DNA from 3 places in the Nakamurella sp. UYEF19 genome. Region 1 is predicted to be linked to each of the others. Evidence: riboswitches for the same ligand, from Rfam matches in the RefSeq annotation. Region 1 holds a riboswitch; each other region holds the start of a gene.
The links. Region 1 has a riboswitch for S-adenosylmethionine ahead of ssuE (NADPH-dependent FMN reductase). Riboswitches for the same ligand answer to the same signal wherever they lie in the genome.
Positions count from the first base shown of each region.

Region 2: another riboswitch for S-adenosylmethionine. It lies ahead of thrC (threonine synthase); the one in region 1 lies ahead of ssuE (NADPH-dependent FMN reductase).
Region 3: another riboswitch for S-adenosylmethionine. It lies ahead of ABIB25_RS27575 (bifunctional o-acetylhomoserine/o-acetylserine sulfhydrylase); the one in region 1 lies ahead of ssuE (NADPH-dependent FMN reductase).

Region 1 covers NZ_JBEPNO010000011.1:89,745-99,621, reverse strand. Annotated here, with positions in the region: gene ABIB25_RS16105 (LLM class flavin-dependent oxidoreductase) at 1-280, opposite strand, end outside; SAM riboswitch class IV at 358-470, opposite strand; SAM riboswitch class IV at 644-757, shown strand; gene ssuE (NADPH-dependent FMN reductase) at 1,065-2,186, shown strand; gene ABIB25_RS16095 (FAD/NAD(P)-binding protein) at 2,183-4,210, shown strand; gene ABIB25_RS16090 (LLM class flavin-dependent oxidoreductase) at 4,200-5,291, shown strand; gene ABIB25_RS16085 (DUF1684 domain-containing protein) at 5,325-6,143, shown strand; gene ABIB25_RS16080 (NADPH-dependent FMN reductase) at 6,143-6,733, shown strand; gene ABIB25_RS16075 (protein kinase domain-containing protein) at 6,770-9,307, opposite strand; gene ABIB25_RS16070 (DeoR/GlpR family DNA-binding transcription regulator) at 9,442-9,877, shown strand, end outside.
Region 2 covers NZ_JBEPNO010000002.1:239,695-249,571, reverse strand. Annotated here, with positions in the region: gene ABIB25_RS04315 (mismatch-specific DNA-glycosylase) at 1-249, shown strand, start outside; gene ABIB25_RS04310 (MFS transporter) at 204-1,727, opposite strand; gene ABIB25_RS04305 (TetR family transcriptional regulator) at 1,807-2,529, shown strand; gene ABIB25_RS04300 (DoxX family protein) at 2,548-2,913, opposite strand; gene ABIB25_RS04295 (esterase/lipase family protein) at 3,191-4,021, shown strand; gene rpsT (30S ribosomal protein S20) at 4,154-4,414, shown strand; gene holA (DNA polymerase III subunit delta) at 4,521-5,498, opposite strand; gene ABIB25_RS04280 (peptidylprolyl isomerase) at 5,604-6,278, shown strand; SAM riboswitch class I at 6,371-6,523, shown strand; gene thrC (threonine synthase) at 6,549-7,835, shown strand; gene ABIB25_RS04270 (glutamyl-tRNA reductase) at 7,963-9,261, opposite strand; gene hemE (uroporphyrinogen decarboxylase) at 9,487-9,877, shown strand, end outside.
Region 3 covers NZ_JBEPNO010000038.1:19,403-29,279, reverse strand. Annotated here, with positions in the region: gene ABIB25_RS27605 (tyrosine-protein kinase domain-containing protein) at 1-725, shown strand, start outside; gene ABIB25_RS27600 (arsenate reductase/protein-tyrosine-phosphatase family protein) at 742-1,302, opposite strand; gene ABIB25_RS27595 (FAD synthase family protein) at 1,504-1,950, shown strand; gene ABIB25_RS27590 (sugar transferase) at 2,215-3,888, shown strand; gene ABIB25_RS27585 (hypothetical protein) at 4,019-4,942, shown strand; gene ABIB25_RS27580 (nucleoside triphosphate pyrophosphohydrolase) at 4,939-5,658, shown strand; SAM riboswitch class IV at 5,748-5,864, shown strand; gene ABIB25_RS27575 (bifunctional o-acetylhomoserine/o-acetylserine sulfhydrylase) at 6,140-7,453, shown strand; gene metX (homoserine O-acetyltransferase MetX) at 7,494-8,693, shown strand; gene fgd (glucose-6-phosphate dehydrogenase (coenzyme-F420)) at 8,793-9,791, shown strand.

The sequences.
Region 1 (9,877 bases):
GCGCCGCGATGAGCACGGCGTCGAGCCGCCCGGCAACCTGGTCGGTCCGCTCGTCGTTCCCGCCGGGCTGCAGCGGCGTCGCCGTCTGGAGGCCGAACGAGTCCTCCAACGTGACGAAGTCGGCCAACCCCCGCTCGGCGGTGCGGATGAGATCGAGCCAGTAGTCGGCGGTGAAGAGCTCCGTCGGGCGTGCCGCCGGCTCGCGCCAGGCGGCAGGATGCCAGCCCGCCCCGTCGAGGGCGATGGCCAGGTGAAGTGGTGTCTTGTTCGATGCGCTCACGCGGAAACCTCTTGATCGGGGACATCCGCCCTGTCGACCGTGCGGATCTGGGTAGGACGTGTCGACATCGTGGACACCACAAGCGCTTGCGGAGCCGGTCGGCGTCCGCCAGGTCATCACCTGGAGCACCCCGCCGCACATGGAGGGTTGCTGATCAACCAGCCAGGGCTTGTGGTTGACACTCATTACCTGCCAACAACGATAGCACCGGCCGATGTTCCCCGGCCCCCGGCCCGGAGCGTGGCGACTGAAACGCTTCACTCCGGAAGTGTTCCAGGAGCGCGGTTCTGGATGGGGCATCACGGGCGCTTCCGGACCGCAACGGGTTGACCCGCCGAACGCCCGTGGACTAACTTCGAAGCAGGTCATGAGACCCAGCGACAAGCTCCGGCTCGTTGGGCGGCAACCCTCTTCCACGGTGGGGTGCTCCGGATGACGACCAGGTGGTGCCCGACCCGGGCACCGCAAGCGTGTGGTGGCCTTCGGTCATCTGGACGGACGGAATCGTGTGAACGAGTCGAGGATCCCGAGGTCGCCGATCGGCGTCCGCCGTCGGCACGTCGACCTGGGGCGACTGTCCAGCGCGCTCTGTCCGGTCTGACCGGTTTTCCCTCCGGTTCTGACCAGTGCCCGTTACTGGGCTGCCCCGGCGGGAAACATTTGGCGGTCGATGTTGTTTTCCCCGGTGTGGAACCGGGGCAGCGTCGCCTCCAGTGAAATCGGAACGACTGCGAATCCGGCCTCCTCTCCCTCGCGGAGACGAGGCTCCGTCCCAGGGAGTGATATGTCCACCATCGTGACCATCGCGGGGAGCCCGTCGGTCAACTCGAGCACCGACGCGCTGCTGTCCTACGTCAGCCGGCGGATCACCGGGGCCGGCCACACCGTGCTGCCGGTGGTGATCCGGGACCTGCCCGCGCAGGCCCTGCTGAGCGCCGATGTCAACGACAGCGCGATCGCCGAGGCGGTCGAGGCGGTGGACGCAGCCGACGCCGTGGTCGTGGTGTCGCCGGTCTACAAGGCGGCGTACTCCGGCCTCTTGAAGGTATTCCTGGATCTGTTGCCGCAGAGGGCTTTCCGCGGTAAGGCCGTGCTCCCGCTCGTCACCGGTGGATCACCCGCCCACGTCCTCGCCGTCGACTACGCTCTGCGCCCGGTGCTGACCAGCCTGGGGGCCGACCACGTCGGGCAGGGGTGGTTCGTGCTCTCCTCCCACATCCGTGTCTACCCGGACGGCGGTGTGCTCATCGATCCGGCCTCCGCCGGCCCGGTGGCCGAGGTGACCGAGAACTTCCTGGCCGCGCTGGCCCGTCATTCCCCGGTTCAGTTGCCGCCCGGTCCGCGCCGGGTGTCGCCGGTGGCGGGTGACCCGGATCTGTCCGTCCTGTACGTCGAGCCGGGTGACCCGGAACTGGCGCCGCTGCTGGACGACCTGAGCGTCGAATACACCACCCGCTACGGCCGGGTTTCGGCCTACACCCAGCTCACCGAGGTCCCGGTGACCGACTTCCTACCGCCCGACGGCGCCTTCCTGGTGCTGACCGAGAACGGTGAGACGGTGGCCGGCGGGGCCATCCGTCGCTATGACGACGCGACGGCCGAGGTCAAGCGGGTCTGGACGTCCTCGCGTCACCGTCGTCGAGGACTCGGCCGGCGATTGATGGCGGAACTGGAGCGGGCTGCCCTCGACCTCGGCTACCGACGGATTCACCTCACCACCGGCCCGCGCCAACCGGAGGCGACCAAGCTGTACCTCGCGTCGGGGTATCAGGCGAGATTCGACGTCACGGCTGATCCGGAGACCATCGGCCCGCTGGCCTTCGCCAAGGAACTGGTCCCGGGTGCCGGTCTGGCCGACTGGGAGCAGCCCGAGCGTGAGCCCGAAACGGTCGGTGCCGGTCGATGAGCGCCCGATCGACGAGCGCCTGGTCGAATGGTGCGGAGAAGCCGAGCCTGGTGTTCGTCGGCGGCGGCCCGCGGACCGTCTCGCTGATGGAACGGATCGCGGCGAATGCCGACCTGATCCCGGCCGGTGGATTGGATGTGCACATCGTCGATCCGTTCCCGGTCGGCGGCGGCCGTATCTGGCGCCGCAACCAGTCGCCGCTGCTGTGGATGAACTCCGTCGCCAAGGACGTCACCGTTTTCCTCGACGAGTCGGTCGTGTGCGCCGGGCCGATCGTGCCCGGCCCGCCGCTCGACCAGTGGGTCGCCGGGGTTGGCCGTCAGGTGCTGATCGACAACGGACTCCGCGCGGCGGCCGATGCTTTCAAGGCGCACGACTTCGCCAGCCGCGAGATCCAGTCGCTGTACCTGTCGTGGACCTTCGAGAGCGTGCTATCCAGTCTGCCGGCCTCGGTGACGGTGACCCGGCACCTGCAACGGGCCGTCTCGGTGCGGGAGACCTTGCTGACCGGCGGTTCGCCTGACGGCGCTTCTGCCGGCACTTCGTCTGCGCGGCAGGCGGTCCGGCTGGCCGACGGCACGGCGCTGACCGCCGATCTGGTGGTCCTGGCGCAGGGGTACCTCGACCGTCACCCGACGCGCGCGGAGAAGGAACTGAGCGCCGCGGCGTCCGAGCACGACCTGGTCTACATCCCGCCCGGCTACACCGCCGACGTGGACCTGAGCGGTCTGCGGCCCGGTGCCGACGTGCTGGTGCGCGGTTTCGGCCTGGCGTTCATCGATGTGATGGTGCTGGTCTTCGAGGGTCGCGGTGGCCGCTTCGTCGAGGGTCACGAGGGCCTGACCTACCTTCCCGGCGGAGCGGAACCGGTGCTGCACGTGGGGTCTCGCCGGGGGGTGCCGTATCACGCCAAGCTCGGCTACTCGCTCGGGTCTGCCGCGCCGGTGCCGCCGGTGTACTTCACCCCGGCCGCGCTGGAGTCGTTTGGCCCCGACCATCCGGCGGACTTCCGGACCCAGCTCTGGCCGCTCATCGTGAAGGAGCTGACGGCTGTGCACTATCGCCGTCTCTTCGAATTCCACGCCGAGCGCACCCGCGTCGGATGGGAGGAGTTCTCGGCGGTGCTGGACCGTACCGACCCGACCGCCGTCACCGATCAGGACTTCGCCGACTACGTCGCATCGGCGGTGCCCGACCCGGCCGACCGGTTCGACCTGGCCGCGATCGACCGTCCGCTGGCCGGTCGGGAGTTCCCCGATCACGGCGCCCTTGCCGACGCGCTGGTCGGGGAGATCAGCGCCGACCTGGCCCGCCGGGCCGATCCCGCCTACTCGCCGGACCACGCCGTCTTCAACGGGCTGCTGACGGTCTACGGCGTGCTCGCGGGCGCCGTGGTCGGTGGCCGGGTCAGCGCGCAGGACCGGGTCCAACGCGTGGAAGGGGCTTTTCATGGCCTCTTCTCGTTCCTGGCCAGCGGCCCGCCGCCCCGCCGCCTGCACGAACTGCTGGCCCTCCACCGGGCGGGATTCATCGATTTCGTCGGACCCGACATGCAGGTCCGCGTCGAGAACGGCCGCTTCGTCGGCTCCTCGCCGGCCGTGGCCGGGACGGTGGAAGCCGACGCGCTGATCGATGCCCGACTGCCGCGTCCCGACGTCAGGGCCGCGTCCGACCCAGTCATCGCCCGGCTGCTCGCCGACGGCGAGGTCGCCGCGGAGGACTTGGTCGCCGAGGACGGCCGCAGCCTCGGCGGCGGTCAGTTGCTGGCCGACGCCAGTTGTCGCGCCGTCCGGGCAGATCGCACCGTGCACCCGACGAGATTCCTGCTCGGGCCATCGGTCTCCGGTTCCGCCGGGTCGGCGGGCTTCGCCCGTCCCGGTTTCAACGGCGCCGGCTTCCGCCAGAACGACCAGGTCGCACGGGAACTGCTGCGCCTCGCGGCTGTTCGGGGCATGGTGGCGACTGCGCCGGACCCAGACACTTCATCCCCTCTCAAGGAAAGCGAGTCCAGCCATGCCCGTTGAGTTCCTCGGAATTGCCGGTACCAACGACGCCAGCGAGGTGACCACCCGCACCGGCGGGAGTCTCGATCTCGACTACACCAAGCGGTTGGCTCGTGCCCACGAGGACAACGGTTGGGACAGAATCCTTTTCGCCTACCATTCCGGATCGCCGGATCCGGCGCCGGTAGCGGCCTTCGTCGCAGCGCACACCGAGCGCATCAACCTGGTGCTGGCCCAGCGGCCCAACGTCTCGGCCCCGACGTACGCGGCGAAGACGTTCGCCACCCTCGACCAGATCTCCGGCGGGCGGTTCGAGGTGCACTTCATCACCGGCGGATCGACGGCGGACCAGGCGGCCGAAGGCGATTACCTGGACAAGGATTCCCGCTACGAGCGCACCCGCGAGTACATCCAGATCGTCAAGCAGGCCTGGACCTCTCACGACCGGTTCGACTACGACGGCAAGTACTACCAGATCAAGGCCTTCGTCTCCGACATCTTCCCGGTCCAGCAGCCACGCCCGCGGGTGTCCTTCGGCGGTTCGTCGGCCGCCGCCTATGCCGTCGGTGCGGCCGAGTCCGACATCTACGCCCTCTGGGGTGAGCCACTGGCGGGAACGAAGGAGCAGATCGCGTCCATCGACGCTGCCGCGGCGACGGCCGGCAAGCCCCGGCCGACCTTGCAAGTGGCCTTTCGACCGATCATCGCGCCGACCGAGGAACTGGCCTGGGAGAAGGCCGAACGCATTCTCGGACGCATCAAGGACCACGCCGCCGGACGGCCGACCTTCCGTCGCTCGGGATCTCCCGAGAATGCCGGCTCGCAGCGCCTTCTCGCTGCCGTCGCGGAGGGTGAACGGCATGATCGCGCCCTCTGGACGGCGCCGACCGGACTGACCGGCGGAGGCGGGAACTCGACGGCCCTGGTCGGTACCCCGGAGACGGTGGCAGCGGCCCTGCTGGACTACTACGACCTCGGAGTCCGGATCCTCTCGGCCCGCGGGTACGACATCCTCGACGACGCCATCGATTTCGGTCGCTATGTGATCCCGCTGGTCCGCGACGAGGTCGCCCGCCGCGACCGCGCCACTGCAGCCGCCTGACATCCAGCAGTATCGATCCAACAGGAGCAAGAGATGACCACCACCCTGACGTCCGACTTCGTGAACGATTGGCAGACCTGGCATTCCGCTCGGGAACGAGCGCTGGCCACCCCGCACGGCTGGCTCAGCCTGACCAGCTTCCACTGGGTGCCGCAGGCCCCGTCGGCCCTGCCGGGGCTGCCCGGCCTCTTCTCCGTGCAGGACGGCCATGCGGTGCTCACCGCGACCGCGGATGACGGCTACACCGTCGTCGGCGACGAGAACGGACTGGCGGTGCCGGTGGACGGCACGGTGCGGGCCGAGGTCGCCGAAGCCAGGGCCCTGCAGTGGGTGTCGATCGGCGACGTGCAGATCGAACTGGCCCTCCGAGGGGGCCGCTATGCCATCCGCACCCGCGACCCGCAGGCCTCGGCGCTGCTCGGCTTCGCCGGCGTGCCGACCTTCGACATCGACGAGAAGTGGGTGGTGACCGGACACTTCGAGCCTTTCGACGCCCCTCGTCAGATCGAGGTGTCGACGGCCCGGGACGATCTGGTCCAGTCGATCACCGGCGTCGGGACGGTGACGATCGTCCTGCAGGGGCAGTCGGTCGAGTTGACGGTCACCGCGGGTGGCGCCGGTTCGCTGAATGTGCCGTTCCACGACGGGACGAACGGCGAGACGACCGCGCGCTGGCGCGCGGTCGCGACCACGGCTCCGGACGCCGACGGCCGGGTCACGATCGACTTCAATCGTGCGATCAACTTTCCGTTCTCCTTCTCCGACTTCGGCACCTGCCCGGCGCCGCCCGCCGGCAACGTCGTGCCGATCGCCGTCACCGCCGGGGAACTCGCGCCGGCGACTGCCGCGTGATGACAGCCGCGACACCGGAGGCAACCGAGACAGCCGCCGGGATTGGAGGGATCGGTGCGCCCGAGCAGAGTGCGCTGTCGATCGTCGTCGTCGTGGGGAATCCGAAGGCCGGGTCGAGGACGCTGACCGCTGCAGCGGCGCTCGCGGCCGCGGTGGCCGGCGCGCTGCCGGCATCCACCACGACCGTCGTCGACCTGGCCGGGATCGCCGGCGGACTGCTGGCGCCGTGGTCGTTGTCCGAGGAGGCATCGATTGCGGTCGCCGCGGTCCGGTCCGCCGACGTCCTGGTGGTGGCGACGCCGACGTACAAGGCCTCGTTCACCGGTCTGCTCAAGCTGTTGCTCGACACGCTGCCCGCGGGATCGCTCGCCTCGACCGTGGTGCTGCCACTGACGGTGTCCGCGGGGCCGGCCCATCGTCATCTGGCCGACTGGCAACTGCGGCCGGTGCTTGGCGAACTCGGTGCGGTGACGCCGGTTCCGTCACTGCTGCTGTCGGAGAGCGAGTTGCCCGAACTGGACGCCGTCATCGCGGCGTACGTCGCGGCGCACGGCCGGCAGGTGGCTGCGGCGGTCGGGGCCCTGCGCTGAGGGTCACCGGTGCGGCCGGTGATACCGACTGCGACGTCAGCGATTTCCCCACGCGGGTGAGGCGTTCAGCATGCCGGCGTCGTTCTTCCACTTGACTTCCGGTTTGTACGGCTTCGCGGTGTTCAGGATCCAGAGTCTGTTGACCTTGCCGGCCTTGCCGTCGTCCCCGAGGTTGCTCTTGTAGGCGATCTGCGTGCCGTTCGGCGAGAACACCGGGCCCTGGCTGTTCGAAGGGGTGGTGGTGAGGACGGTGACGGCGCCGCCCTTGGCCGGCACCAGGGCGATCTGGCCGTTCCCGTCGACGAGGCGGCGGAAGACGATCTGGGAGCCGTCGGGGGAGTAGTCCGGGTCCGCGTCGTGCGAGCCTTCGTCGGTGATGGGCGTTGGCTGTCCCACCCCATCGGTGGTCTGGGTGTAGAGACGGCCGTCGTTGGCGGTGGCCGAGGTGGAGCCCCAGTAGACGATGGATTTCCCGTCCGGTGCGAACGCCAGGTCGTCGCCCGGGTAAAGACCGTCGGAGATGGGGAGCGTCTTGCTGACCGTCCCCTTCAGATTGACCACCATGAGTGTCCGGAGTCCGAGCTTCCCTTGGCAGGCGATGACCAGTTGCTGGGTGTCGACCGGGTTCCAGGCCGGCCGGCTGATCTGCTGGCAGTCGGCAGGGCGGTTGAACAGGACGCGGTCACCTTTTCCATCCGGCGCGACCACCCTCAGGGTGTTCTGGTTGGCGGCATCGCCCTGCAGGTAGATGACCGATCCCCGCTGCAGCGCGATCAACGGGTTCTGCGCGTGGTCCTTCGGTTCGGTGAAGGGTCCGCCCACCACGCCGGTGTAGGAGTCCACGTAGAACAGCGCGAAAACCGTCTTCCCATTCAGCGTGTACTGCCGCGACACGACGATCGTGCCGTCCGTGATCGGTTCGGACTGCGGGAGGCCGGCGACCGGGACCGCGGTGTTCTCCGTCTGCGGGGCGCTGCTGCTGTTTGCGCCGGACGTTGCCACGCCCGAGGTCGCCGGACCGACCAGTGCGCCACCCGACTTCGCCGGACCCGAGGTCGCCGGACCTGAGTTGGTCGTGCCGCCTTTCGGGGTGGTTGCGGCCGACGTCAGCCCGGTGACGCTGCCGGTGCCGGCGATGCTGGCCTTGCGCTGCACCAGGAAGATCCCGCCGACGATGGCGACGATCAGCACCAGTGCACCGATGGCGAGCGGCAACAGCCGCCGGCGAGACCGCCGCGGGCGAGGGAGTAACTCGGGATGGTCCCGAGCGGTGGCCAGCCCCGGGCCGAGCTGCTCGGCGAGATCCGCGGGCAGGCTTCCGGCCGACGTGTAGCCCTGGGAGGCCCCGTGCTGGGGCCCGCCGTCGAACTGCGACGCCCGCGGGTCGGTGTGCGAAGGCGTCACCGGGAACAGGGCAGTGGAGTGCGGTGGCCGGGACTGCGGTGGCCGGGACTGCGGTGGCCGGGACTGCGGTGGCGGGGACTGCGGTGGCGGGGACTGCGGTGGCCGGGACTGCGGTGGCCGGGACTGCGGACCGGAACGCTCCGGACCCGTCTGCGGCCCCACCGGCCCGGGGCCGCCCTGGGTACCGCCGGTGCCGCCCGGCGTGCCGACGTGCCGGGTCGCGTCAGGGTCAGGGTCGGGGGCGTCGATGCGCTCGGTGCTGGTGGTGCCGGCGGCCACGGTGAGGTCGCCGGTGTCCGACGGCCTGATCTCACCGGTCCCGATGGCCGCCCGGGCCGCGACGGCCAGCTCCTTGCAGGTCTGGTATCGATCTTCGCGGTCCATGGCCAGCGCTTTGGCGACTACCTTGTCGAAGGCCGGCGGCAGGTCGGGGACGAGCTCGGTGGGGATCGGCGGCGGCCGGTGCATCCGGGCGTACACCTTGGCCGCCAACGTCTCCCCGGGATACGGGATCACCCCGGTCAGCAGTTTGTACAGCACGCAGCCGAGCGCGTAGACGTCGCAGCGGCCGTCCAGTTGCTTGCCCTCGATCTGCTCGGGCGCGGCGTAGTCGAGGGTGGCGACCACGCCGCCGGCCTGGGTCAGAGCCGTTGCCTGGGCCTCGATCTCGCCCATCGCCTTGGCGACGCCGAAGTCGGTGAGGAAGACCCGCTCGTGATCGCCGTCGACGTCGTCGGTCAGCAGGATGTTGGCCGGCTTGACGTCCCGGTGGACGATGTTCTGCCGATGCGCGAAATCCAGTGCGGAGGCGACCCTTTCGACGATGTGCACCGCGCGTTCCGGTGGCATCCCGGCGTCGTATTCGGCCAGCGCGCCGGCGGCGGTGTCGCCGTCGATGAACCGCATGCTGATCCACAGCATGCCGTCGTCCGCCCCGCTGTCGTCGATGGCCACGATGTTGGGGTGGTCGAGACGGGCGACGGTGTCCGCCTCCCGGCGGAACCGGCCGACGAAGGAAGGATCGGCGCCGAGGTCGGTACGCAGTAGCTTGAGCGCAACGCGCCGGGGCAGCCGGGGATGCCGCGCGAGGTAGACGACGCCCATGCCGCCCGCGCCCAGTTCGCGCTCGATGGTGAAGCCGGCAAAGATCTCGCCAGGAGCGAGCAACATGCACGGCATTCTGCCAGTCCGGACCGGTGGTGGACCCGTCTTTGTCGGCATTGCTTCCAGGGGCCCGATCCGGCCGCTCGGCACCCCGGGATCTCGCTCGCCCGGAGGGGTGTCGTGGGAGAATGATAGCCGTGATGACATCGGGTGACGGCCAGGACCTGGCGGTCCGGCGGGAGACCATCAAGTCGCTGGTGCTCAAGGACGGGTTCGCCCGGATCGAGGATCTCACCAGGTTGCTCGGGGTCAGCCTGATGACGGTGCACCGCGACCTGGATGCGTTGTCCCACCAGGGTTATCTGACCAAGATCCGCGGTGGTGCGACGGCCAACCCAAACGCGCTGCTGGAGTCGAGGGTCAGCGAGCGGATGGTCGCCATGCGCGCCGAGAAGACCGCGATCGCGGCCCACGCGGCCAAACTGCTGAGCCCGGGGCAGACGGTTTTCCTGGACGACAGCACCACTGCCATGGCCATGGTGCCGCACATCATCGCGTCGGCCCCGATCACGGTGGCGACCAACTTCGTCCCGGTGATCGGCAAGCTGGCCGGGGTGGCCGGCATCGAGCTGATCG
Region 2 (9,877 bases), on a different contig from region 1:
GCGGACCGACTCGTCGCGCTCATCGAGCGGGTCCGGCCCCGGGTGGTTGCCGTGCTGGGCATCACCGCCTACCGAGCGGCCTTTCGCCGGCCGAAGGCCGTCACCGGCCGACAGGACGAACGGCCGGGTGACGCCGAGCTGTGGGTGGTGCCGAACCCGAGCGGGCTGAACGCGCACGACACCATCCACACCCTCGCCGCGGCCTACCGGGCGGTGGGCATCGCGGCGGGCCTGGTCGCCGAGGACTGATCGGCGTCCCCGGAATCGGCCAAGGGCCGCGCGGCCACCGGACGGGAGCCGGCCGGACGCAAGCCGACATAGGCAGCCACCGCACCGGCGGCGACCAGCGCCGCGGCGACCAGGATCCCGGCACGGTAGCCGCTGAGGAAAGCGTCGACCGGGGCCGATCCGCCGGTCAGCAGAGAAGACTGACGGGCTGCGAGGATCGCTCCGATCACGGTGATCCCGAGTAGACCGGCGACCTCACGCGAGGCGTTGAAGATCCCGGAGGCGACACCCGCCTCCTCCCGTGGCATGGCATCGAGCACGCTGGCCGTGAGCGGAACCGTCAGGCCGCCGCCGATGCCGATGACGGCGAAGCTCGGCATCAGATCCAGGAAGCTCGCGCCGGCCGACAGGAGGCTGACCGAGGCGATCCCCAGGGCCATCAGCACCATCGCGAAGGCCACCACGCGGTGCGCGCCGAGACGACGGGACACCTGCTCGGAGATGACTGCACCGACCGCCATCAGCAGTGCCATCGGCAGGAACGCCAGACCGGCCTTGGTCGGCGAGAAGCCGAGCACGTTCTGCAGGTAGAGCGAGGTGAAGAAGTAGATGCCGAACAGGCCGAAGGCCCACATCATCAGCGCGATCAGGCCGCCCGAGAAGACCCGCTCGCGGAACAGCGCGACCTCGACCATCGGCTGGCGGCTGCGGCGTTCCACCGCGACGAATGCGAGGCCCAACGCCACCGCCACGGCGAAGCAGGCCAGGATCAACGGCGAGGTCCAGCCCCGCCGGTCGCCCTCGATCAGACCGAAGGTCAGGGCGAAGAGGGCCACTGCTGAGGTTGCGATGCCCGGCACGTCGAGCCGACGCGGTCCGGAGTCCAGCTTCGACTCACCGATCACCCGCCATCCGAGCGCGAAGGTGAAGATGCCGACCGGGATGTTGATGAAGAAGATCCACTCCCAGCTGGCGTGTTGGGACAGGAGCCCCCCGAGCAACGGTCCGACCGCCAGCGCGAGTGCGCCGACGCCGCTCCAGATGCCGACGGCGGCCGCTCTCCGACGCGCGTTCGTGTAGGTCGCGGAGATGATCGCCAACGTGGTCGGCGTGACCAGGGCGGCTCCGAGACCCTGCAGGGCCCGACCGGCGATCAGTGTGGTGGCATCCCCGGCCAGGCCCGCCGCGAGCGACGAGATCGTGAAGATGCCGAGACCGATCAGGAACAACCTCTTGCGGCCGAACACATCTGCCAGGCGACCGCCCGCCAGGAGCAAGCTGGCGAAAACCAGGATGTACGAGCTGACCACCCACTCCAGACCGGAGATCGTCAGGTGCAGGTCCTGCTGGATGGCCGGCATCGCGACGTTGACGATGTTGTTGTCGAGGTAGGTCATGAAGGTCGCAAGGGCGACCGCCAACAAGGTCAGCCTGGGGCGGGTGACCGTGGTGCTGACGGGCGCTGCAGTCGCAGGCGCCCGGTTGATGGACTGTGTCATCGGAACCTCTCCGTCGTCGTTGCTATACGTCGTACATGTATGTCGTATAGGGAACGCTCTACGTTGTACAGTTGTCAATATGGTTTCGGAAACTCGTTCTCGTCGCGCCCCGTCCCGATCCGGCGGCACCCGGGCGGAACGGGCGGGCACCACCGGGGAACTGACACGCGAGGCCGTCATCGAGGTGGCGCTGTCGCTCGCCGACGTCGAGGGCCTGGCCAACGTGACCATCCGGCGGTTGGCGCAGCACTTCCGCGTCACCCCCATGGCGCTCTACTGGCACGTCAAGAACAAGGACGAGTTGCTCGATGCCATGGGCGATCAGGTCTTCGCCGGGCTCCAGGTCCCTGGGACGGACGACGAGCCGTGGGACGCGACCTACCGCACGCTGCTGGACGTACTTCTGCAGTGCCTCCGCGCCCACCCCGGCGCCGTCGAACTCGCCGGACTTCGGGTGCTGCACAACGAGAAGGGCCTGGATCTGACCGAGCGTGCCCTGTCGTTGTTGCGTGGGGCCGGGCTGTCCGTCCAGGCCAGCGCCGACGTGGCCCGGACGTCACTGCAGACGATGATGATGTTGGTCTCGGTCCAGCCCGGAGTGGAACGTGGTGCGCCGCAATCGGAATGGGACGCGCTGATGGCGGAGAAGTCGGCCACCCTGGCTGCCCTGCCGACCGAGCGCTACCCGAACCTCGTCGAGTGCGCGGTGGCCCTGATCGATTGCGAGGACGAGAACGTCTACTACGACTCGGGTGTCGACCTATTCCTCGACGGGGTGAGGGCGCAGGTCGCTGCTTTGTAGCGGTGGTCCGGGTGACGGTCAGGCGCGGCCGGCGCGCCAGGCCCAGCGGATCAGCGGTGCCTGCAGCGGCAGCCGCACCCAGGCGATCACCCGGTCGCGGGTCGGGCGTCGTCCGGACCGCAGTGCCATCGAGACGTTGGCCGGAAAGACGGCGGTCAACAGGCCCGCCGAGAAGATCCCACCGACGCGCCGGGTGCGCGGGTGTGCCATCAGTGCCGCACCCACGAGTTCACCGACTCCGCTGAGGTAGACGAGATCCTTCTTCCTCGGCAACATCTTCGGCACGATCGAGACGAACGGTCCCGGCCGGACGAAGTGCAGCACACCGGAACCGCCGAGCAGCACGATCAGGAACGCCGTTGACGGCGTGGGCCGGGAGGACATCCCCCCATGGTCCTCTGCCCGTGTGGCTAGCCTGGCGAGGGTGATCAGTTCGAGCAGCCGACCTTTCTCAGACATGCGCGCTGGACCAACGACCCTCGTGACGACGCTGATCGCAATCGCGCTGCTGGCCGGATGTAGTGGGTCCGGGCCGGTCGGGAGTCCCGGTCCGGCTTCGTCAGCGGTCCACGTCTCCGTGAGCCCCATGCCTTCAGCGAGCCCCCGGACGCCGGCTGACCCCACGCCGACTCCTCCCCCCGAGTCCGTCGCGTCCTCGGGTTTGACGACCCCCTCGACCCCGACGGCGACACCCATCCCGGCATCGACCTCGAGCCAGGCGGCGCCGGGGGCGTCGACGGCGCCAAGTGATCCGCCCGCCGGCCGGGCCGCCGTCACCGGGCTCCCGTCGGTCGGCGTCACCGGTGTCAACGTTGCCGATTGCCGTTCGACACAGCGGCCGGTCGTACTCCTGCACGGCACCTTCTCGACGGTCGCGTCCAACTTCTCGGCGCTCGTGCCCGCCTTGCTCGCCGGTGGTCGCTGCGTCTACGGCCTGGACTACGGAAACGGTGGAATTGCTGCGGTCACCGCGTCCGGCACCCAGTTCGCGGACCTGGTCGGCAAGGTGCGGAAACTGACCGGCGCAGATCAGGTCGACGTCATCGGCTATTCCCAGGGCGGTCTGGTGCTGCGCACGGCCCTGCGTCTGAACGGCCTCGCGGATCAGGTATCGACCGCCGTGCTGCTCGCCCCGTCCTGGAACGGCACCACCGCTCCGCTGGCCGGCGCCCTTCCGGCAAACCTCTGCCGGGCGTGCGCAGATCAGGTGGCCGGCTCGCCGCTGCTCCGCCGGCTCGCCGTCGGCGGTGACCTGGACGGACGGGTGCGGTACGCGGAGCTGTCCACCAGGGGTGACACCGTGGTGACCCCGATCGGGTCGCAGGTGCCGTCGGGTCCGGCCGACCGGGTTCGAGCGCTGGTCGTGCAGGACCAGTGCCCGACCACGAGAATCGACCACGTCCAACTGCCGGCGGCCCGCGGTGTGATCAGCTGGGTGGTGTCGGCGCTGAACACGGACGGGCGGCCACCACCGGCCGCCATGACCTGCTGACCTCGACGATTGGTTCTCGGGACGTCCCGGCTGCTAATCTAGATCTTCGTGTGCGCTCCGCCGGGGTCACATGCAGTGTTCATGAAGTGCAGGACGCACACATTCCTAGAGACGAAACGAAGGCAATCAGGCGTGGCCAACATCAAGTCCCAGATCAAGCGCATTCGCACCAACGAGCAGGCTCGCCTGCGCAACAAGTCGGTCAAGTCGTCGCTGAAGACCGCGATCCGTCGCGTCAAGGCCGCCGCCGCAACCGGTGACAAGGCCGCCGCGCAGACCGAACTCCTCGTTGCCACCCGCAGCCTCGACAAGGCCGTGTCCAAGGGTGTCATCCACGCGAACCAGGCCGCCAACCGCAAGTCGGCTTTGGCGCAGCAGGTCAACGCGCTCTAGTTCTTCCCGGGTCGCAATAGGTGCCCAGCGCACCCGCAGCAGTTCGCACCAAGAGACGGTGTCCCTCGTGGGCACCGTCTATCTTTGCGTCCCCGGGTCGCCGTCGTCAACGCAAACGGCGGGCCCGGGACAGATCGATGACGGCCTTCTCCAGCGCGTAGTCCGCGTCGGCGGCAAGGCCTTTCACGGCGCCGTTCAGGTCGGCGACCACCTCCATCGCCCGCGCCAGGCCGGCTTCGGTCCAGTATCGCGCCGCCGTCCTCGCGCGGTCGATCTTCCAGGGCGGCATGCCCAGCTCGCCGGCCAACGCGAATCCGTTGCCCGGCCGCGCGCCCGAAACCCTGGCGACCGTGCGGATCCCATCCGCAAGCGCGTCGGCGACGAGTACGTGCGCAACGCCGACTCCCATCGCCCACCGCAGTGCCTCGAGCGCGGCCGGCACATCTCCCGCGACGGCCATGTCCGAGACTGCGAAGCCGGTGACCTCGGCACGGCCACGGTGATACCGCCGCACCGCCGACTCGTCGACCAGACCACCGGTGTCAGCGACCAGCTGGCTGGCCGCGGCAGCGAGCTCTCGCAGGTCGGAGCCCACGGCGTCGACGATCGCGGCGACCGCATCCGGCGTGGTGGTGCCGCCGGCGGACCTGATCTCGTGACGGACGAAGTCGATCCGCTCCGCAGGTTTCGTCAGTTTGGCGCACGTCATCAGGGCCGCACCGGCCTTCCGCAGGGCGTCAGCCAGAGGCTTGTTGCGAGCGCCGCCGTTGTGCTGGACGACGAGGACGACACCCTCCACCGGATCGCCGGAGTAGTCGACGAGCGCGGCGGCGATCTCCTTCGACGACTCGTGGGCCTGCCGGATCACCACCACGCGCGGCTCGGCGAACAGACTGGGCGCCACCAGATCCTCGAACTCCACTGGGGAGATCGCCGTCGCAAGGGCCTCCCGTCGCTCCACGTCCGGGTCGGCGCGGCGGGCCACCTTCACCGCCGTGCTGACGGCGCGATCCACCAGCAGCTGCTCGTCGCCCAGGACGAGCACGAGTGGTGAGGACAGCGCATCGACGGTCGGAGAGGGCACCACTGCATCCTCTCAGGCCCCACCGACAACACCTCTGAATCACGCGACGATCACTAGGGTTCCTGGTGTGCCCGCGCTGCGTGCGGCATGCGTCCGTGTACTCCGATGTCGTCCGATCTGCTGGAGGGTCTCCCCTTGCGCTCGTTCCGTCTGCTCACCGCCCTGCTGGTGTCCCTCGTCCTGGCGACCTCGTGCGCGAGTTCCACCCCGGCTCCGGCGGCCGCGGGAACGGCCACGTGCTCGTATCCCGAGAAAGGGACCGCAGCCAAGGCGGCGACACCTCCGGCGGGCGTCGAACCGAATACCGGAACCGCGACGGTCACCATCGGCCTCGGGTCGGGATCGGTGACGATCGCCATGGACAAATCGAAAACACCCTGCACCATCGGCAGTTTCGTGCACCTGGCGTCGTCGGGCTACTTCGACGGCACCACCTGCCACCGCCTGACGACCTCGGCCTCGCTCAAGGTGCTGCAGTGCGGCGACCCGTCGGGAACGGGCGGCGGCGGTCCCGGCTACAGCTTCGCCGACGAGACCAACGCCTCGATGACCTACCCGACGGGCACCGTGGCCATGGCCAACTCGGGAGCAAATACCAACGGATCCCAGTTCTTCCTCGTCTATGGCGACTCCCAGCTGAACCCGGACTACACCGTCTTCGGGACCATCACGGGTGGCCTCGACGTGCTGACCAAGATCGCCGCTGCCGGTGTCTCGGACGGCAGCGACGACGGCACTCCCGCATCCCCGGTCACCATCAGCAAGGTCACCGTTTCCTAGAGCGATTTGGAGTCGGCGCTGCGGGCCGCCCGGACCTCGCTCGGTGCGCCGCCCGCGAGTCGTGCGCTAGTCTGGCCGGACAACTGAATCTCCACTCATCCAGAGGGGCAGAGGGATACGGCCCGATGAAGCCCCGGCAACCACTGATGATGATCTCCTTCTCGTTGTAGAGGCCCAGCCTCCGACATCGAGGCCGGTCGTCAGCAGGTGCCCCGTCCGTCCCGCTCCGGCGGGAAAGATGAGACGAAAGGCCTCGTCGTGACTGCTGTCATCAGCTCTGCCTCCACCACCCCATCCTCCGTCGGATCGTCCCCGCAACCCGTCGACCTCGGTCCGGCCGTTGCGCTGTCCTGTCGCGAGTGCGGAAACCGGATCGCCCTCGGGCCCTACTACGCGTGCACCGAGTGTTTCGGCCCGCTGGAGGTCGCCTACGAGTTCAGCCTGTCCGGCGAGGCTCTTCGCGCACAGATCGAAGCCGGGCCGCAGAACATCTGGCGGTACGCGCCGCTGCTGCCCGTCCCGGCCGGCATCGCCGACACACCGAACATCAACCCCGGCGGGACGAAGTTGGTCCGCGCGGACAACCTGGCCCGCGAGCTGGGAATGAAAACCCTGTGGGTGAAGGACGATTCGGGTAATCCGACGCACTCCTTCAAGGACCGTGTCGTCGCCGTCGCGCTGGCCGCCGCCCGCGAACTCGGGTTCAAGGTGCTGGCCTGTCCGTCCACCGGGAACCTGGCCAACGCCGTCGCGGCCGCAGCTGCCCGGGCCGGTATCCGCTCCGTGGTGTTCGTCCCGTCCAACCTGGAACAGCAGAAGATCCTGACGACGGCCGCCTACGGTGGCACGCTGATCGCCGTCGAGGGCAACTACGACGACATCAACCGCCTCGCGGGCGAGATCGCCGGCGAGCAGGAGGACTGGGCGTTCGTCAACGTCAACGTCCGTCCCTACTACGCAGAGGGCTCGAAGACACTCGGCTACGAGGTCGCCGAGCAGCTCGGCTGGCGTCTGCCGCAGCAGGTCGTCATCCCGATCGCCTCGGGCGCGCAGCTGGTCAAGATCGACAAGGGGTTCCAGGAGCTGATCTCCCTCGGCCTCGTCGACGAATCCGCCTACAAGGTCTTCGGCGCGCAGGCCACCGGTTGCAACCCGGTGTCGACTGCGTTCAAGGAGGGCCGCGACTTCATCCAGCCGGTCCGTCCGGACACCATCGCGAAGTCTCTGGCCATCGGCAACCCGGCGGACGGCCCGTACGTGCTCGACGTCGTCAACCGCACCAGCGGCGGCATCGAGGACGTCAGCGACGAAGAAGTGATCGAAGGCATCAAGCTCCTGGCCCGGACAGAAGGCATCTTCGCCGAAACCGCCGGTGGTGTCACGGTTGCCGTCCTGCGCAAGCTGCTCGCCTCCGGTCAGCTCGATCCGGAGGCCGAGACGGTCATCTTCAACACCGGTGACGGACTGAAGACCCTCGACGCCATCGCCCATGTCGTCGGACCGACCGCCACCATCCCGGCCACGCTGGCCGCCTTCGAGCAGACCGGTCTTGCCTGATCGACAGGACTTCCCTGATCGACCGCACGGCAACACGGCCCGGTACCCACCTCGGTGGGAGCCGAGCCGTTGTGTCGTCCGGACTCGTCGAGGCGCAGCATTTCGACTGTGACGCGGCAAGAGCCGGTCAGTGCTGCTGGGGGCCGTCCGGAAGTTCGATGCCGAACAGCGTGTGCAGGGCCTGCAGGTACCCGGCACTGTCGCCGGTCCGGGCCAGCTCGCGGGCTCGAAGCGTGGGGGTGTGCAGGAGCGACTGGGTAACCCGGTGCATGGCGAGCTCGACCTCGGCGGCCACGTCGTTGTCGTACTTCGCCCGGAGCCGCGTCATCTCCTTCTCCACCGCGACCGAGACATGTTGCCGCAGTGCGACAACCGCCGGGTCGAGCGTGCGGATGGCCTGATCGTCCTCGAAACGGGCGACGGCGGCGATGACCACGTCCTGGGCGGCCGAGATGGCTTCCCGATGTTCCGGGGCCGCTGCGTGGGACACCGTGCGCAGGTCGACGACCTGGACTCCGGGCAATGCCCGCACGCCGGCCGAGACGTCGGGCAGCAGCGCCAGATCCACCACCTGCAATGGATGTTCGCGACCGGAGAGGGCCGCGGTGACCGTACTGACGTCGAGCACCCCGCCGGTGGTGCCGCTGCAGGCCACCACCAGATCTGCCTTGCCGATGGCCTCGGCGAATTGCCCCGGCGCAACGATCTCGGCGTGGTGGGTGGCCGCGAACGAGTCGGCCCGTCCACTGGGCGAGAACACCTGGAGTCGGGTGCAGCCACGGGCCCGCAAAGCGGCCGCCACCACCCTGGCGTAGGCGCCGGTGCCGATGATCAGGCAGGTCGCGGTGGAGAGCGAGTTGCTCGGCCGGTCGTCGTCATCCGTTACGGATGGCAGTTCGGCCACCGCGATGTCGATGGCCACGGACGCAACCGACCGACCGGCCGAGCCGAGTCCGGTGCCGGCGGCGACCTGCTTGGCCGTCCGGGCGGCGGACTGGAAGAGCGCGTTCAGCACCGGGGTGGTGGTGTGGGTCTGCTGGGCGGAGGACAAAGCCCTGGACACCTGACCGGAGATCTCCGCCTCGCCGACGACCATGGAGTCAAGACCGGCGGCGACGGTGAACAGGTGCGCGGCCACCGGAGCGCCGACCCGAACCTTGAGCAGGCCGGCGACGTCGGCCGGTGAGATGCCGGCGACCTGAGCCACCCGATCGGTGACGGCGTCGATCGCGTCGTGGAACCGATCGGCGTCGACGTAGATCTCGAGTCGGTTGCAGGTGGCCAGCAGGACGGTGCCGGAGATGGCTCCGTCGGGCTCGGCGCCGAGCTGTCGCAGGGACTGCGCCAACAACTCGGGACCGGCCGAGAGACGCTCCAACTGGGTCAGCTCAAGATCGTGATGGCTGGCGCCGAGAACCATGAGCATGTTCTCCATCGTACCGTTCTGACCAGCCACAACGAGGAAAGGTGATGCTCACCCGGCAGTACCCGGACCCACCAGGGAAACCCGGTCGCACCCCGGCGTGACGTGCAGGATCTCTCGCCTTGCGCGTCAAACGGAACGCGCGGGAGAGGTAGCTCACCAAGGGTCACCTAAGTCGACGACCGACCTCGGTCGGCTGCTCCGGCCAGGTGGGACGATGGCAGCATCATGACGACGCATGCATCCGGTTCCGATCAGGACCTCCACACCGACCTCGCGCTTCCGGCCGCCCACCCGTTGCGGGACGGCCGCACCGGTGCCGCCCCGCTGCTCACCGCCTACCGTGGCGAGCAGACGACCGGGCATCCGGTCTGGTTCATGCGGCAGGCCGGCCGGTCGTTGCCGGAATACCTCGCCGTCCGCACCGGGACCGGAATGCTCGAGGCCTGTCTGACGCCGGACCTGGCCGCCGAGATCACCCTGCAACCCGTCCGACGCCATCACGTCGACGCTGCGATCCTGTTCAGCGACATCGTGGTGCCGCTGAAGCTGGCCGGGATCGGGGTGGAGATCGTCCCCGGGACCGGACCGGTGGTCGACTCCCCCATCCGGACGGCGG
Region 3 (9,877 bases), on a different contig from region 1:
TGGTCGAGGCGGTAACAACGGCCGCTGACTCCGGTACGCGATTGATCGGTACCGTACTGAACGGCGTCGCGGTGAAACGCTCGGACAGTTACTACGACAGCAACCGCTCCGAAGTGAGCAACAAGACGCGGCGCGGCACGAGCGCATCGCAAGCTTTGCCGCCGAGCCCGAGTACCGCGCCAGTGGCGGCCGCAGCGTCGGCCCCGCCCGCATTGGCCGCCGACGAGCTGGAGATCGGCAGTCGGATGGCGTCCGTCGGGGTGAAGCCTGCTGCGGATGTGGAGGTGAAGCCTGCTGCGGATGTGGAGGTGAAGCCTGCTGCGGATGTGGAGGTCGAGCCTGCTGCGGATGTGGAGGTCGAGCCTGCTGCGGATGTGGAGGTCGAGCCTGCTGCGGATGTAAAGGTGGAGTCCGTTGATGCTCTCGGCAGGGGCCTGATTATCGAGCGGGAAACGGAGGCCTCAGCCGAGGCCCCTGAGCTCTCGGTGACCGAGGCAATCCCTCAGGTGCCGAGTGCGGATGTCTCAACCGCCGGACAGTCACGACCGGCCACGGAGGACGCGCAGACAGCTGGCGCGTCCTATCGGCGTGGCGCCTCATCGCAGATCGAGGACGGGGCTCCCGCCGTGGCCGTCGAGAACGGGTCGCCAGCTAGGCACCGGCGACGAGGACTAACTCATCCGTCAGTGGGTGTCCGCCGGCGGTTCGGACAACAGGCACCGTGACTACTGAACGGGCTGGTCAGCCGGACGGGCGGCGACCCGCGAGTCCCCACCGGAATACCTCTTGACTCTCCGCGATCCGGTCGGCACACCGACGGACCCAACGGCGACCATGCCCGGTCGGATCGGTGAGGTCGTTGTCTTCCGGACGTGCCGCGGGTCGGCGACCCCGGTTGGCGATGGCCGAGCGAATTAGCTCCAACGTCCATGCCTGGTTCCATTGCGGAAGTCCTTCGATGCCGTCGGCGAGCCGGCGGAACTGGAGAAGCGTGAAACACCGGTCCGCCGCATCCGGCACCAACCGGACCACCGTGTCACGGTGGTCGCGACCCGCTGTCAGTATGAGGTCGGCCCGCTCCACCAGATCCGCCCGCAACCGCCGACTGACGAACGCCGAGGAGTCGACACCGCGTTCCGCGAGCACCCGTGCCGCGTCCGCGACGACCGGGGCCCCACCCACAGCCTCAATGCCTGCAGATCCGACGAGCACATCGGCAGCATGCCCCGACAAACTCAGTAGATCTCGCAACATGAGTTCGGCCATGGCCGACCGGCAGCGGTTAACGCGACAGACGTACAAGATGGAGGTGACAGGTCGAAACCCCGGGGATTCGCTCAACGTGGTGACCTCCGCCCTATATTGACCCTGAAGGCCCAAAATAGCGCCAGGCCGTTTCGCACCCCTAGAGTTGGAATCATAGGCCAGTCAGCATTGCGCAGGCATGCAAGGGGGCCTCCGGCGGCTCCGCAACAGGTCCGACTATATGAAGAGGTTAATACTGTGCCGGTACGCATCGGTTACGCCCCCGGGGCGTACGACTTGTTCCATGTGGGTCATCTGAACATCCTGCGCCATGCTCGCGAACGGTGTGACTATCTGATCGCCGGGGTCGTGTCGGACGAAATGTGCGAGCTGACCAAGGGGGTCCGACCGGTCATCCCGCTCGCCGAACGGCTCGAGGTCGTCCGCAGCGTGCGCTACGTCGACGACGTCTATGCCGAGACGACCACCGAAAAGCTCGACGCCTGGCAGGATCTCCACTTCACCCACATCTTTAAGGGTGACGACTGGTCGGGCACCCCCAAGGGAGACAAGCTCGAGCGGGATTTCGCCGGTGTCGGTGTTGAGGTCGTCTATTTCCCCTACACGATTCATACCTCCAGTACCGTCCTCCGCCGGGCACTTCAGGCGATCTCTGCCGACCCGCCGATGGAAGCGACGTCTTAACCGATCCGCGCGTGTCGGCTTCGTGACCGATTGTCACATTTCCTCCTCGAACAGGTGAGTTCAGTGACGATTGCTTCCCGTCGTTGCTCGAATCGACTACCGTTTGTCAAAGTCAGGGTGCGCAAGGGTCTATCGAGTTTTCGTACGGGTGCCGCCCTGGCGGTCCGCCGTGAAAAAACGAGCTGTCAAGTAGGGGAGGGTGGTTGGAGTGATGACACCAGTTCGGTCTTCTGTCTCGCGCCCGCCCCGCGGGATGGGCGATCGATGACCACCAGTACCCCAGAACGCTCAGGATCTCGAGCTGAGGGTTGGCCCGGAACCACGCCGGCTTCGGTCGAGTTCGGCCCCCAGCTTGGCGATCAAGATCCCTCTTACCGATTCGCGACCCCCAAGACTCTGACGCCTCCGGCACGTGAGACGACGATCTCCCAACGTCTGGAGCCCCCATCCACAGCTACGGTCTCCCCCCCAGACCGGCAGGCGCCACGTAAGACCTGGGCCTACCGGTACGGGATACGCTTGTGGATCGGTGACGCAGTCAGTGTGGCTTGGGCGTCGGTCGGTGCGCACATGGTGCACATGGGCACGCTTAGCAGTCGCGTCTCCCGCGACCCGGATTCGCTTCCCTTCATCGCGCTGACGATCTTCCTCGCATGTGCCTGGATGATCGCGCTGCACTGGGGCGGGACCAGAGATCCTGAGGTGGTGGGGCACGGGCCCGAAGAATACAAGCGGCTCGTCCAGACCTCGTTCGGTCTCTTCGGTCTGGTCGCCATCTCTTCCTACGTCTTCAATCTGCACCTACCGCGCGCCTACGTCCTGGTCACCCTTCCCGCCGGTTTGGTGGCGCTGCTACTTTCCCGTTTCACCTGGCGCAGGTGGTTGCATTCGCATCGGCTCAACGGCGACTACATGTCCATGGTGCTGGTGGTCGGCAATCTTCGGACCGTCCGCGAGCTGCTCACCGATCTCCGGCGAGCACCTCTGGCTGGCTACGGCGTATTGGGCGTCTGCATCCAGCAGAACTCTCCGACCGGCGAATTGAGTCTCGATCCGGACACAGGCGCCCGGATGGTCGATGGAGTACCGGTGCTGGGCGGGTTGGAAGATGTGGCGGCGACCGCCCAGCGGTTCGGTGCAGACACTGTCGCTGTCACCTCGACCGCCAGTTTCGGTCCGGCCGCCGTCCGCCGGCTCAGCTGGGAACTGGAGAAGACCGACATTCAGCTGGTGCTGGCCCCCGCCCTCACCAACATCGCGGGGCCCCGCATCCACACAAAGCCGGTCGCCGGATTGCCGCTCATTCACGTCGACCGCCCCACCTACCGGGGCGCCAACCGCATCGTGAAGAGGTCCTTCGACTGGATCGGCAGCGCCGCCATCTTGGCGCTTGCGTCCCCGTTCTTCCTCGGACTGATGGCTGCGGTGAAGTTGAGCAGCCCCGGTCCGATCTTCTTCCGCCAGGAGCGGGTCGGTCTCAACGGCAAGACCTTCCGGATGATCAAGTTCCGCTCGATGGTCGTCGACGCGGAAGCCCGGCTGGCCGATCTCAAGAATCAGCAGCGGGACGCCGGCAACGACACGCTCTTCAAAATGCGCAACGATCCGCGGGTCACCAAGGTCGGCAAGTTCATCCGCCGCTTCAGCCTCGATGAGGTTCCGCAGCTGATCAACGTCCTGAAGGGCGACATGAGCCTGGTGGGCCCGCGTCCGCCGCTCATGGACGAGGTCGCCACCTATCACGGCGAGGCCAGGTTGCGGCTTCTGGTACGGCCCGGGATGACCGGGCTGTGGCAGGTCTCGGGGCGGTCGACCCTGAACTGGGAGGACACCGTGCGACTGGATACCTATTACGTCGAGAACTGGTCGCTGACGTCCGATCTCGTCATTCTCTGGAAGACCGCCAAAGCCGTGCTTTCCGCCTCCGGCGCGTACTGAGACTGAGCCCAGGTCTGTCGCCAGGGTCGAGCACCGTCGTGCCCCGGCTCCGAATTGCCGCGAACCGGTGTGGCAGGCTGAGGCCGTTGCACAGTCGAGGATCGAAGGCGATCAACTGGGAGGATCCACCGTGACCTTGTTCGTCCAGGTCCGAAGGCATCGGATCGGCGCTCGCCGTCAGCGCCTGGTGGGCCTTGCCCTTGCGCTTGCGTTGACCTCGTCGACACTCGCTGCCTGCCAGGTGACGGCCGGATCCGCGGTGGTCATCGACGGCGCCGGCATCTCCGAAGCCGCAGTGCAGGCCGATACCGGAGCCTTCGTCGCTGCCAACGTTCCGACCGGTGCGACCACGGCCCAGGTGTCGGCGTTGAACCGGGCTCAGATCACCTTCGCCGTTCGGCACGCGCTGCTGGCCAAGGCGATTGCCGCGGGCCAGATCTCGGTGACCGATGCGCAGATCAACGCGGCCGCTGCGCAGGCCGGCCAGTCCACTTCCAAGCTCGCCACCCAGCTCGAACTACCGGCCTCCGAGGAGGACGCCGTCCTCCACGACGTCGTCGCTCTCCAGGCCCTGGTGCAGGCCATTCCGGCCCAGGGTGTCCAGGTGGGCAACATCTCGGTGACCGCCGAGGGTGTGCCGGCCGCCACCCGCGACCAGGCGGTCGCACTGCGGTCGGAGTACCTGGCCGATCCGGCCAAGATGGACGCGGTAGTGGCCGCGGCAGGGACGGGAGTCATCCCCAGGGCGGTCTACACCCTCTTGACCAAGCCGGCCGTCGGCGCGGCGGGCCTGTTCGGAGCGACCTCCGGTTCGGTCTTCATCGTGCCCAACTCCGACGCCTATCTCGTCCTCCGGGCGACCGGGCGGTCGGTGTCGGCCGGCACGCTCGGGCAGGCCGAGTTCAGTTCGGTCTCAGGTCTGTCCGACGCCTTCGACCTGGGTGTCCTGTTGCTGGGCAAGTATGTAAGCAGTACGTCGATCTCCGTCAACCCGCGTTACGGGGTGTGGGATCCAGGAACCCTCCAGGTCATCCCCGGCAACGACGGCCTATGACGGCCGCTCTGCCGGACGACAAACCGGACGACAACCCGGAGGTACGGATCGTGCGGCAACCAGCCGGTCGCGGAGCGGGGCTGCGTCGAGCCGTCGAGGTGATGGACCGGCTGCGCTCGCCGGGCGGGTGCCCGTGGGACGCCGAGCAGACGCACGACTCGCTCCGTCGTTACCTGGTGGAGGAGTGCTACGAGCTGCTCGAGGCCATCGAGGACGGCGACGACGCTGCCATTCGGGAGGAACTGGGGGATGTGCTGCTCCAGGTGCTCTTCCACGCGCGCATCGCCGCCGAGCGCGGTGCCGACGACGGTGGATTCGACATCGATGACGTGGCAGGCGATCTCGCCGACAAGTTGATCCGGCGACACCCGCACGTGTTCGGGTCTGCCGAACCCCTTCGTACCGCAGCGGACCAACAGGTCCGGTGGGACGAGCTCAAGAAAGCCGAACGGGGCCGATCGTCCGTCCTCTCCGGCGTGGCACTCGGGCAGCCGGCCACGGCCTTGGCCGCCAAGCTCGGCTCGCGCGCGGCCCGGGAGGGTCTGGCCGTCGAACTGCCGACGGGTGATTCGGCCGCCGAGCAGATCTTCCGGATCGCCTACGCGGCCGGAGCCGCCGGCGCCGACCCGGAGGCCGACCTCCGGGCGGTGGCCAAGGACGTGGCCCAGCGTCTGCAGGAAGCCGAGAGCGCCGGCAGGTCCCTGGACCAGATGTAGGGGTCGTCGGGGACAGCATTTGATGCCGGAGGAACGGCGGCCACCCTGCCCACCCCGAAGGCCGTGCGAGCCCGCTACACTCGTCGCCAGGTCTTGAGTTCCAGCGACAAGCGCCGGCTTGCTGGGCGGCAACCCTCCACTCGCGGTGGGGTGCCCCGGATGATGACCAGGCGGTTCACCGAGGTGGTGATCCGCAAGCGCGGGCCCGCCAGCGGGCGAGCCCCAGTCGAGAGCGAATGGGAGAACCGCTGTGCGCGAACGAATGTGTTGTTGCTCCTGACCTGACGGCCGGGGCGACCCTGGTCCTGCACTGCGTGCAGAGGGACCACATCCTTGTTCCGCCCGGAAACCTGCGGGCCGAACGACCCACCTCGTCGCCACGTCCGTCCATCCACCCCAGATCGTTGGCTCGACCCCAGATCAGTCCTCGACCCACCCTCCGCCTCTTTCCCACCACCCCACACCCACCAGGAGCGCAAAGATGAGCCCCAACTGGTCTTTCGAGACCCGCCAGATCCACGCCGGCCAGACCCCCGACCCCACCACCAAGGCGCGGGCGCTGCCGATCTACCAGACGACGTCGTTCGCCTTCGACTCCTCCGAGCACGGACGCAAGCTGTTCGCCCTCGAGGAACTCGGCAATATCTACACCCGGATCATGAACCCGACCACGGCCGTGGTCGAGGAGCGGATCTCCTCTCTCGAGGGCGGTGTCGGCGCTCTGCTCGTCGCGTCCGGCCAGGCGGCCGAGACACTGGCCATCCTGTCGATCGCGGAGGCCGGCGACCATATCGTCTCCTCGCCGCGGCTCTACGGCGGCACCTACAACCTGCTGCACTACACGCTGCCGAAGTACGGCATCACCGTCGACTTCGTCGAGAACCCGGACGACGCTGACGCCTGGCGTGCCGCGGTCAAGCCGAACACCAAGCTGTTCTACGCCGAGTCGATCTCCAACCCCCAACTGGACGTCCTGGACTTCGAGGCCGTCGCCGGTGTCGCACACGAGAACGGTGTGCCGCTGATGGTCGACAACACCGTCCCGACGCCATTTCTCATCCGCCCCTTCGAATTCGGCGTCGACATCGTCGTGCATTCGGCGACCAAGTACCTCGGCGGCCACGGCACGGCCATCGGCGGCGCGATCGTCGACTCCGGCAACTTCGACTGGACGGCCGACCCGGAGAAGTTCCCGAACTTCAACAACCCCGACCCGAGCTACAACAACCTGGTGTGGGGACGCGATCTCGGTCCCGAGGGTCTCTTCAAGTCCAACGTGTCCTTCATCTTCAAGACCCGACTCCAGTCGCTGCGCGACATGGGCCCGTCGATCTCACCGTTCAACTCCTTCCTGCTGGCCCAGGGCATCGAGACGTTGAGCCTGCGCATGGAGCGCCACGTGGACAACGCGACCAAGGTCGCCCAGTTCCTCGAGGGCCGCGACGAGGTCGAGTCGGTCTCGTACCCGTCACTCGCCTCCAGCCCGTGGAAGGCCAACCAGGAGAAGTACTCTCCTCGCGGCGGCGGCCCGATCGTGGCCTTCGAGATCAAGGGCGGTGTCGAGGCCGGCCAGATCTTCACCGACGCGCTGGAGGTCTTCACCAACCTGGCCAACATCGGTGACGTGCGCTCGCTGGTGATCCACCCGGCGTCCACCACCCACGGCCAGCTGTCCCCGGCCGAGCAACTGACCACCGGTGTCACCCCCGGGTTGATCCGGCTGGCCATCGGCACGGAGAACATCGACGACATCCTGGCCGATCTGGAAGCGGGTTTCCGGGCAGCGAAGTCCTGATGCCCGTCACTTGCTGCAGTCCGTGTGATCAGTGACCCTGGTGACGCGTACCAACGATGCCGCCGGCTCGCCTTCGGGTGCGGCCGGCGGCAGCGTTCGTGGCGAGCCGACCGGCAGCCAGGAGCCCCTTGCCCAGGGTGCCGGGCAGCCGTCCGGACGCAGGTTCGTCGAGATCGGTGACCTGGCACTGGAATCCGGCGAGGTGCTGCCGTCGGTGACGATGTGTTTCGAATCGTGGGGACGCCTGGACGAGGCGGGTGACAACGCCGTGCTCGTCCTGCACGCCCTGACCGGTGACTCCCACGTGACCGGGGCGACCGGGCCCGACCACCCGACGCCGGGCTGGTGGGACGGCCTCATCGGGCCGGGCGCTCCGCTCGACGACGGACAGTTCTTCGTGCTCGCCCCGAACGTGCTGGGCGGATGCCGCGGAACCACTGGTCCCTCGTCGATCTCGCCGGACGGGCGACCGTGGGGTTCCAGGTTCCCGTCGCTGACCACCCGCGACCAGGTCTCCGCCGAACATGCCCTCGCCCGCGCCCTGGGCATCCGTCGGGTGGTCGCGGTGATCGGCGGGTCGATGGGCGGCATGAGGGCCCTGGAGTGGGGTGTCACGTACCCCGACGAGGTCGACCGGGTCATCGCCATCGCCACCACCGCAGCTGCATCGGCTGACCAGATCGCCTGGGCCGCACCACAACTTGCTGCCATCCGGCTGGACCCGGAATTCCGTGCCGGTGACTACTACGACGGGCCCGGCCCAATCGGCGGCATGGCCGTCGCACGCCAGATCGCACACATCACCTACCGCTCCGGGTTCGAACTCGACCAGCGATTCGGTCGTCAGCTGCAACCCGGCGGCGGTGCCACCTCGCGACCCTGGTTCGCCGTCGAGTCCTATCTCGCCCACCACGGCGAGAAGCTGGGACGACGATTCGATCCCAACTCCTATTTGGTGCTGACCGAGGCGATGAACGCCCACGATCTCGGCCGCGGACGCGGGGGTGTCGAGGCCGCGCTCCAGCGCATCAACGCGGCGCTGACCGTCGCCGTCGTCGACTCCGACCGGTTGTACACCCCGGCCGAGGGCGTGCGGATCGCTGCCGCACCGGCGGCGGGTCCATTGATCACGATGCATTCCGATCACGGCCACGACGGGTTCCTGATCGAGGCCGACCAGGTCGCGGCTGTCGTCCGGGATGCGCTCGGTTCCGGCCGCGCCCGAGCGGTCGACGAGTAGCCCACGGACCGAGGGTCGGGACCCGGCGAGTAAGAATGAGAAGCGGCGACCGGTCGCAGACCGGGTCATCGTCGTCGATCCGCATAAGGAGCAAGATCAATGGCATTGCGTCTGGGGTACAAGGCCTCCGCCGAGCAGTTCGGACCGAAGGAACTGGCTGACTTCGGTGTGCTGGCCGAGCAGGCCGGGTTCGACTCGGTGTTCGTCTCCGATCACCTGCAGCCCTGGCGCCACGACGGCGGGCACGCCCCGGCCGCGCTGCCGTGGCTGGGCGCGCTCGGTGCGCGGACCGAGAAGATCGTCATGGGCACCAGCGTGCTCACCCCGACGTTCCGCTACCACCCGGCCGTCATCGCTCAGGCCTTCGCCACCCTGGGCATGCTCTTCCCCGGCCGGGTCATCCTCGGCGTCGGGTCGGGGGAGTCGTTGAACGAGGTGCCCCTGGGCCTGACCTGGCCCGACGGGAAGGAACGCTTCGCGCGGATGAAGGAAGCCGTCACCCTGATCCAGCAGCTCTGGCGCGAGGACCGGGTCACCTTCGAGGGCACCTACTACCAGACCGACAAGGCCACCATCTACGACAAGCCGGAGCAGCCGGTACCGATCTACATCGGCGCGTCGGGCCCGGCGGCGACCCGGCTGGCCGGACGCATCGCGGACGGCTTCATCACCACCTCGGGCAAGGCCGACACGCTCTACCGGGACACGCTGCTGCCCGCCCTGGCCGAGGGCGCCGGCAAGGTCGGCCGGACGCTGGACGACATGGACCTGCTGATCGAGATGAAGGTGTCCTTCGACCACGACCGCGAGCGGGCACTGGCGGACACCAAGTACTGGGGTGCGCTGGCGCTGACGCCCGATCAGAAGATGGGCGTCGAGGATCCGCTGGAGATGCAGCGCCTGGCCGACGCACTGCCGGTCGAGCAGGCCGCCTCCCGCTGGATCGTCTCCACCGACCCGGAGGAGCATGTCGAGAAGATCAAGCACTACGTCGATCTCGGGTTCAAGCACCTCGTCTTCCATGCCCCCGGCCCCGATCAGGCGAAATTCCTGGAGCTCTACGGCACCGAGGTCCTGCCCCGCCTCCGCGCGCTGTAGTCAACCCCACCCCGCGCTGATCAACTTCGACGGCGCTCATGATCGGGTCGATTCGCGTCACTTCGGTCCCATTGACGTCACGATGA